DNA from 2 places in the Paenibacillus sp. UMB7766-LJ446 genome. Region 1 is predicted to be linked to the other one. Evidence: predicted binding sites of a transcription regulator. Region 1 holds the regulator's gene; the other holds the start of a gene.
What was found. The regulator LexA, encoded in region 1, represses DNA repair genes until DNA is damaged. The targets are predictions, from matches to a motif close to CGAACATATGTTCG.

Region 1 (4,274 bases):
CGGTCATCTTCCCCTTTATGCAATAATTACTTTTTCTCGTAAGTTTCCACGGTGATCTGATGTGCTTTGGCGAATTTTAGAAGACGTTCAGTAATTGCATCGGTATCATAACGATTGAGTAGTTTGGTAAACACCCATCTCTTACCTCGTGAATTATGCTCAATCACAACTGTGCCTGGCTCAATTCTGAATTTCACGATATCGTCAACTCCAATTGAACGCTCGCGATTGCCCTTTGTCGTCAAAATCCGGTTAGTTCCTATTTTGACATAAGGACGACGGAGCATGAAGATGACTGCCAAAAATACATACAGCAACATGGTCACCCAGTCCCAGGTGGTCATCGGAGCTTTAACAAGAAACGTACTCATAAAGAGGTACAGGAATGCTAGTCCGATCAGAAAAATAGGAAACAGAAGGCTGCGTCCTTTGAATACGTCCTCACCTGGTGTACCGGAAACCGGTTGACCGCTTTTTTTACGTTGCTGATTCAACTGCTTAGAATTTTTCCGAACCGTTCTCTCGAACGAACGCGACATGAGAATCCCCCTTAGATGTTCTTTGTATCGGCTTACATAAATGTAAACCAACATTTCCCCCTATAATTTGCAACCTCTAGATAACAGGAAGAAACCTAAATATCATATATGATATCATTAGGTTTCCTTAATGTTTGAGTTTGCCTTGGTGGCCTTGATCATTCTCATCATCTACAATTTCAATCGTATCCAGCTGCTGTCTGAAATTGCTTCGAATGTTATTCAAATAGATCTCTCTAAGCTTGGCACGTTCAGCGAGCTCTTCCTCTGTCAATCCAGTCGATTTTTGCTTACGGGCCAATTCATTAATACGTGCTACCAGACTATCTATATCCAAGCTTGTCCCCTCCAAAAATACAAAGTCTTATTAACTTTGACATGTTAAAGGCAGCTTGTCAAGCTGACACGCATTAGCGCGTGTGAATATGCAGTTTTATTCTGTGAATTGTGGCAGTATTAAGACTTGCCCCACCTTTATTGAAGTGGACTGAAGTTGATTCACTTTCTTAATTGCTTCTATATATACACGTGTATCCATCGTTTCCGGTTTATGATCCAATGATATACTCCACAGCGTATCTCCTTGTGAAACTGCCATCTTTCCTCCAGGCAACATATCGTTCTCATTGCCTGCAAATACTGTTAGCACTGTACTGCAACCAACTAATATAATTAATGATACGATTATAAATTTCAACACCCAGGTTGGAATATTACCTTTTGCAAAAACCTTCTTAAAATTTCTTATGTTAGTTTCAACCACTTCTGAATGCACCGGTTCGTAAATGCTTTGATAAGTAGAATATCTCATTAAATATCGACCTCCAAACGTTTGTTCCTATCCGTTGAAATCAATATAACACGAACACTTGTTTTGCACAATAACTTTTCAGAACAATTGTTCGCTTTTTTTTATTGAGTTCTATCACTCATCTTTCTTCTACTATCTTTCTTCTATAGTATGGCACTATCATTTGCAGTATTTGCTTAGAAGCAAAAGTAATTTTCATATAAATTCGCAAAAAAACATTTATTTTATGGCATTTTATTTAGAACTTATGTTTGTACGAACGGAGGTTCTATGTTATAATTTTCCCAAACGTTACTAAAATGGGGTTGATACGGTATGTCGAAGATATCCAGCAGGCAACAGGCTATTCTGGAGTTTATACGCAATGAAGTCCGGTTGAAGGGGTATCCTCCTTCCGTACGCGAAATTGGTGAAGCCGTTGGATTGGCTTCCAGCTCTACAGTACATGGACATCTGGATCGTTTGGAGAAGAAAGGTCTAATTAGACGTGACCCAACCAAACCAAGAGCCATTGAGCTTCTCAGCCAGGAAGAGTCAGAGCATTCACATCAGTTTGCTCACAGCGTTGCTCGCATTCCTGTAGTTGGTAAAGTTACTGCAGGGGTTCCAATCACAGCAACAGAAAATATCGAAGATTATTTCCCTCTTCCTACGCATTATGTGGGCGAACAGAAAGTATTTATGCTTTCGGTCGTGGGAGACAGTATGGTTGAAGCAGGCATTGTTAACGGAGATTATGTTATCGTACGTCAGCAGCAAACTGCAGATAACGGCGATATCGTAGTAGCCATGACTGAAGACGATGAAGCTACGGTAAAAACGTTCTACAAAGAGAAAGATCATATTCGTCTTCAACCGGAAAATTCGACTTTTGAACCTTTGCGTTTGAAACACGTTAGCATTCTGGGCAAAGTTATTGGCCTTTTCCGTGATATTCATTAATATGTTTTGAAGCAGCTTAGATGTTTCACAATAAGATACTTAAAGAGGTTGTCCCGTTGAACGGGACAACCTCTTTTTCTGCCTACTGCTTATATTGGTCTACGTAAGCTTGTTATTCACTGCGTTTAAGAATGCTCTTATGATGAGAAAATACATCAAAGCTCTGTTGACCATGGTAGGAACCCATTCCACTTTCTCCTACTCCGCCAAACGGAAGATAATGAGAAGTCATATGAGACAATGTGTCATTTATGCAACCACCACCAAAAGATACTTGATTCAGAACCTGAGCCTGCAGAGCCTCATCCTTAGTGAAGAGATATAATGCAAGTGGTTTTGGACGGCGAACAATCTCATCTAGCATAGGATTGAGGTCGTTAAACTTAAATACAGGAAGGATCGGACCAAAGATCTCTTCTTGCATCACAGGGGATTCCCAATCCACTTTTCCCAGTACTGTTGGTTCAATAAGCAGCTGATCACGTTCAGAACATCCCCCGATCAGTGTTTTGCCATCTTGGAGTAACACCGATAAACGGTCGAAGTTACGCGCGTTGACGATATGCGGAAAATCTGCGTTTTGCATCACATCATCTCCGAATTTATCCTGAATCTCTGCATCGATCAATTCCAGTAATTTGTCATGTACATTCTCGTGTACAAGCAGGTAGTCCGGAGCGACACAGGTTTGCCCTGCATTCAGAAATTTACCGCGAACAATGCGCTGTGCTGCCAGCTTCAAATCTGCATCTTGGTGAACAATGACAGGACTCTTACCACCTAGTTCCAACGTAACGGGAGTCAAATGCTCAGCAGCAGCCTTCATAACGATGCGGCCAACACCAGTACTGCCTGTAAAGAAAATATAATCAAACTTTTCCTTCAACAATGCTGTACTTGTCTCGACTTCCCCTTCCATAACAGCCACGTACTTCTTGGGAAATATCTCATCAACCAAATCATATGTCAGACTTGATACCGCAGGAGTTAATTCCGATGGCTTAATAATAGCACAGTTACCTGCAGCAATAGCTCCAATCAGAGGACCAAAGGCCAATTGGAACGGATAGTTCCACGGTGCAATAATAAGAGCAACGCCATAAGGTTCAGGATAAATCAGGCTTGTGCCATGAGGTATAGCAGAATTTGTAGGCACAGGTTTTGGTGTAGCCCATTCCTCCAAGTGTTCCAATGCAAAATCCAGTTCACCCAACACGATGCGAATCTCTGAGCCATAAGCTTCTGTTTCGGATTTATTGAGATCCGCACGAAGTGCATCAAGAATACGTTGCTGATACTTCTCAATTCCATGTCTTAATTGCTGAAGAGCACGAATACGGTACTCAATCGGCTTGGTCTGGCCTGTATAAAAAAATGTCCGCTGTGCGGCAACGAGTTGTTTCTCTTCTTCCATATTAACATCTCCAATTAATTGTTCAAAATTTAATTTCTAAAAATATAAATAAATTATACCGCAATTATATGAAACTATCAACATATAGATACTGTAGAGACAGAGGAAACAATTAAAACGTTCTCTTTTTTCACAGACGCACTTTCGTCTAATTAAATCCTACATTTTTCTCTTCATCATATACATTTTGAGCGAGAATACTTACACACATCTCTTTATGAGAACAGGATTGACAAAGAATGAGGTCATTGCTATAATCGCCCTCATATCTTAAGGAAGGATGATTTAGATGGTTCGTCGTCTAAAAAAACTAAAGAATGTAGCTACCGTATCATGCTTCTAAGTTACCCAGAAATATAACTTAGAAGCGAGGAAACTAAAATGAATATAAACCAATTTAATCACTGGTCTGAAATTAAGTATTTAAAAGACATTGTAACCAACCCATTCATCGAAGTTGGCGATTACTCTTATTACTCCGGTTATTATGATATCAATTCTTCTTTTGAAGATGGATGCGTAAGATATTTATGGGGAGATGACAAATCGAGGAGTTTATTCAACCCCA
Region 2 (4,274 bases), on a different contig from region 1:
TGCGTCCGGCGGTTAGAGCAGTCTCAAATTCCGTATCCGTACTTATACCTTCCAGCGCTTCAGCAATCAGCTCACTGGCAATGCCCTTCTGACGCAGCTCTTGCCTTATCCACAGTTTTCCCTTCCGTTGGCCCTCCATACGCTGACGTGTCCATTCCTTCGCAAACAGTTCATCATCGACCAAATTCTCCCTCTCAAGCCGATCCAGGGCCTCTTCAATCAACGGTGCGGCAAACTCTTTTTGACGAAGTTTCTGACTTAATTCGTGGCGAGTGCGGGGTTTATGTTCCAAATATCGTAAAGACTGCACATACGTCCGCTGTCGCTCATCCGCTACAATGATATCTTCCAAGTCCTTCTTCAAAAATGTATTTCCTCGGGTCATCCGATATTTAATCATTACATCTTCAAGCACCGTGATTGAATATAAACCAAAGGTAATCCGGTAACGAGCTTCCCTGCTCTTCGTTCGTTCGACCAGTGTGATGGTAAGTTCTTCGTTATCCGGGAATTGCGATATTCCTTCAAGTTCTGCTTCTTCGTATAATTCCTCATCATGTTGATCCATTCAGTTCTCCCCTTCCACATCATTTTGTGTCTGAACTGCATGGCCTAAGTGAAAGCACACAGCAAAACAAAAGACTTCTTCACATACGCCTAGCTTGTCTCCAATGGAAACGCATCTTCACTAAACGCTTTGCTATCTCACTGAAGACATCTGACGCTAATACAAAAGGCCGGAAACAATGTCCGGCCTCACACTAACAGTAAGCGTGCCAACAGCCCCTGTCCATTTGGACAGAGGCTGTTGGACAGCGAGAGTACACACCCAACACCTTAGCAGCTAGATTGAGCCAAGCTCAATCAGGCTAGCTTTGGGAGTCAAGAGGGCTTATTCGTTAATTTCAAATAATTCTTGTTCTTCTGCCGCTTCTTTTTGTTGATCTTCACTAGTAGGCGCAGGAACTGCAGTAGTCAAGTTGCTGGCTACACGGATTTTTTGCTCAATGACTTGAGCAATATCTGCATGCTCTTTCATGAACTGCTTCGCGTTCTCACGTCCTTGACCCAAACGTTCGCCCTCGTAAGAGTACCACGCACCACTTTTGTTAACGATGTCCAGCTCTGTACCAATGTCGATGATACTGCCTTCTCTCGAAATACCTTCACCGTACATAATGTCCACTTCCGCTTGTTTAAACGGCGGTGCCACTTTATTTTTTACAACTTTGATACGGGTACGGTTACCGATGATGTCATTGCCTGATTTAATACTCTCAATACGACGTACATCCAGACGTACTGTAGAGTAGAATTTCAGGGCACGACCACCAGGTGTTGTCTCCGGGTTACCAAACATAACACCGACTTTTTCACGAAGCTGGTTGATAAAGATTGCGATGGTTTTGGATTTGCTAATTGCACCAGACAGTTTACGCAGCGCCTGAGACATCAGACGTGCTTGCAAACCGACATGGGAATCACCCATTTCGCCTTCAATTTCTGCTTTTGGTACCAATGCAGCAACCGAGTCAATAACGACAATATCCACAGCACCACTACGTACAAGCGCTTCTGCAATTTCAAGCCCTTGCTCACCCGTATCTGGCTGGGACAGAAGCAACTCATCAATGTTAACACCCAGTTTGCTTGCATATTGCGGGTCAAGAGCATGCTCTGCATCGATAAATGCAGCTTGTCCACCCGCTCTTTGTACTTCAGCAATCGCATGCAATGCAACAGTTGTTTTACCAGATGATTCAGGTCCATATATTTCAACAATACGGCCTTTAGGCAAGCCGCCTGTTCCTAATGCAATATCCAAAGCCAAGGAACCGCTGGGTATAATTTCCACATTCATGTGAGTCGACTCACCCAGTTTCATGATGGATCCTTTACCAAATTGCTTCTCTATTTGACGGAGCGCCATATCAAGCGCGGCACGACGGTCTGACAATAAGCTCACACCCTTTACTGTTTATAAGATAATGATACCTTGTTTTAACACGTTTGCCAAGCTTTTTTTCGAACATACATTCGTTTTTTTTGTGAAGGCCGAGGCGCCTCTTCCTCAAGGAAACTTTCCATTAAACAGAAAAAAGAACCGTAAACAAGGCTGCAAAGCCTGATTCTACGGTTCTTCCGTCTTCCTTTATTATACTTGCTTGGCTTAGCAAATGCAATCCGAGTTGTGAACTAGTCCATCTCCACAAGCTTGCGCCACAAACGGTAAAGAATCGCTTTCGCTGAACGGATTCGAACCGTCTCGCGATTGCCATTAATACGCAGTTCATGAATTTCTGTCTCTTTACCACGCTCCGCCAGAGCGATAAATACAAGTCCTGGCGGTTTGCGCTCGGAATAACCAGGTCCCGCAACACCTGTAACTGACAAACCGAAATCTGCATCCCCAATCATGCGAATCTGCTCTGCCAGCACTTTGGCCACTTCCGGGCTCACTGCGCCCGGTGCATCTTCACCTTCCAGATAGGCATGCGGCACATGGAGCAGCTTTTCCTTAATTTCATTGGAGTAACATACAATTCCGCCTTTAAGCATCGATGCACTGCCAGGAACTGATGTCAGGCTCTGCATGACGAGCCCTCCTGTGCAGCTCTCAGCCGCGCTAAGGGTCAGACCCATATCAGACATCATGGTCACAATTGTGTACTCTATAGGCACGTCCTCGTTCGCGTAGAGATGCTCTGGCAATCGTTCCCGGATCTGCACTTCCATTGCATCCAGCTTCAGCTTCGCCCCACTCTCACTTGGAGCCTTTGTGGATACACGTACCGTAACTTCTCCCTCACTTGCATACGGTGCAATGGTAGGATCTGTCTGTGTATCAATCAGATCAAGGAGCCGGTCTTCCAATGCCGATTCACCGATTCCTGCAAATTTCAGCATTTTTGAATAGATGGGCATTTCTTCAGTCAGTACATGCTGGAACAACCAAGGCTTAACCTCCTGTTCAAACATTGGAATCAGCTCTTTCGGTGGTCCAGGCATCACAACATAATGTTTACCATTATCAGAGATCGCATTTCCTGCGGCAAGGCCTGTTTCATTCGCCAGCGGTGTCCCGCCTTCTATAACAATTGCCTGACGACGATTATTTTCCGTCATATCTACATTTCGATCTCGGAAGAAGCCCTCAATTTTGTCCATAGCCATTCGATCTATATGCAGCTTGCGGTTCAAGACCGCCGCGATCGCATCCTTAGTCAGGTCATCCTGTGTAGGACCGATGCCTCCTGAAAATAAAATGACATCTGCACGACCCTGAGCGATGCGAATCGCGTCACTAAGTCGATTTAGATTATCACCAACCACCGTTTGGAAATATACATCAATCCCGATCGCAGCCAATTCACGAGATAAATATCGGGCATTGGTATTCACAATTTGTCCAAGCAACAATTCTGTGCCAACTGCAATGATTTCTGCCTTCATTCAGCATCCTCCTGTACACGTGGTGAGTGATCAAAGGGCAATAGGATAATTCCCTATTGCCCTTCGTACAAATGATTTCTTCATGCTTCCCCATTTAACCGCAAACCGTTACACCTTTGATAAATGAAGCAAATTTTTGTTTTTGATAAAGTAATCAATACCTGACCAAATCGTAATAATTGCTGCAGCCCAAACGGCGATAACGTCCATGTGAATACCCGTGAATGAGAACGGGAAATTATTCAACAGCAGCAGCACAATCGCGACAATTTGCACGACAGTCTTCAGTTTGCCCCAGGCACTTGCCGCAACAACCGAACCGTCCAGTAATGCAATCTGACGCAGGCCGGTAACCGCAAACTCACGACTAATAATGACCACAGCAATCCAGGAATCCAACTTACCCATTTCTACAAGAGAAATCAGCACCGCAGTAACCAACAATTTGTCAGCCAGCGGATCAAGCAATTTTCCCAGGTTGGTGACCATATTATTTTTCCGCGCCAGATAGCCGTCAATTCCATCCGTGCTTGCCGCAATGATAAAAATGACAGCAGCAATCAATTGATTATACGGAAGCGATAAGCTCCCCAATTGCAACGGCTCTGGATAGAACGGAAAATCTACGAGCAGGAACACCATCAAAAAAGGGATTAAGCAAATTCGTGCAAGCGTAATCCGGTTGGGTAAATTCACAAGACGCCCTCCCTCTTATCCTCCATTACTCCAAACATTCATCTTAATCCCGCATTCATCATCCGGAACATGAAATTTACAGTTTCACTGTCAAATCAGCACTAAAGTGCTCTCACTATGTAAAA

Region 2: a site for LexA is predicted at 2,027-2,040, ahead of recA (recombinase RecA). Genes of this name have one in related genera too.

Annotation. Positions count from the first base shown of each region.
Region 1 is NZ_JASOYM010000016.1:26,087-30,360, forward strand. Features, by position in the region: gene QP794_RS28600 (hypothetical protein) at 27-539, opposite strand; gene QP794_RS28605 (DUF896 domain-containing protein) at 667-876, opposite strand; gene QP794_RS28610 (LysM peptidoglycan-binding domain-containing protein) at 973-1,350, opposite strand; gene lexA (transcriptional repressor LexA) at 1,666-2,292, shown strand; gene QP794_RS28620 (aldehyde dehydrogenase) at 2,405-3,706, opposite strand; gene QP794_RS28625 (CatB-related O-acetyltransferase) at 4,088-4,274, shown strand, end outside.
Region 2 is NZ_JASOYM010000012.1:102,922-107,195, forward strand. Features, by position in the region: gene QP794_RS25115 (regulatory protein RecX) at 1-568, opposite strand, end outside; gene recA (recombinase RecA) at 893-1,957, opposite strand; gene QP794_RS25125 (competence/damage-inducible protein A) at 2,197-3,453, opposite strand; gene pgsA (CDP-diacylglycerol--glycerol-3-phosphate 3-phosphatidyltransferase) at 3,562-4,149, opposite strand.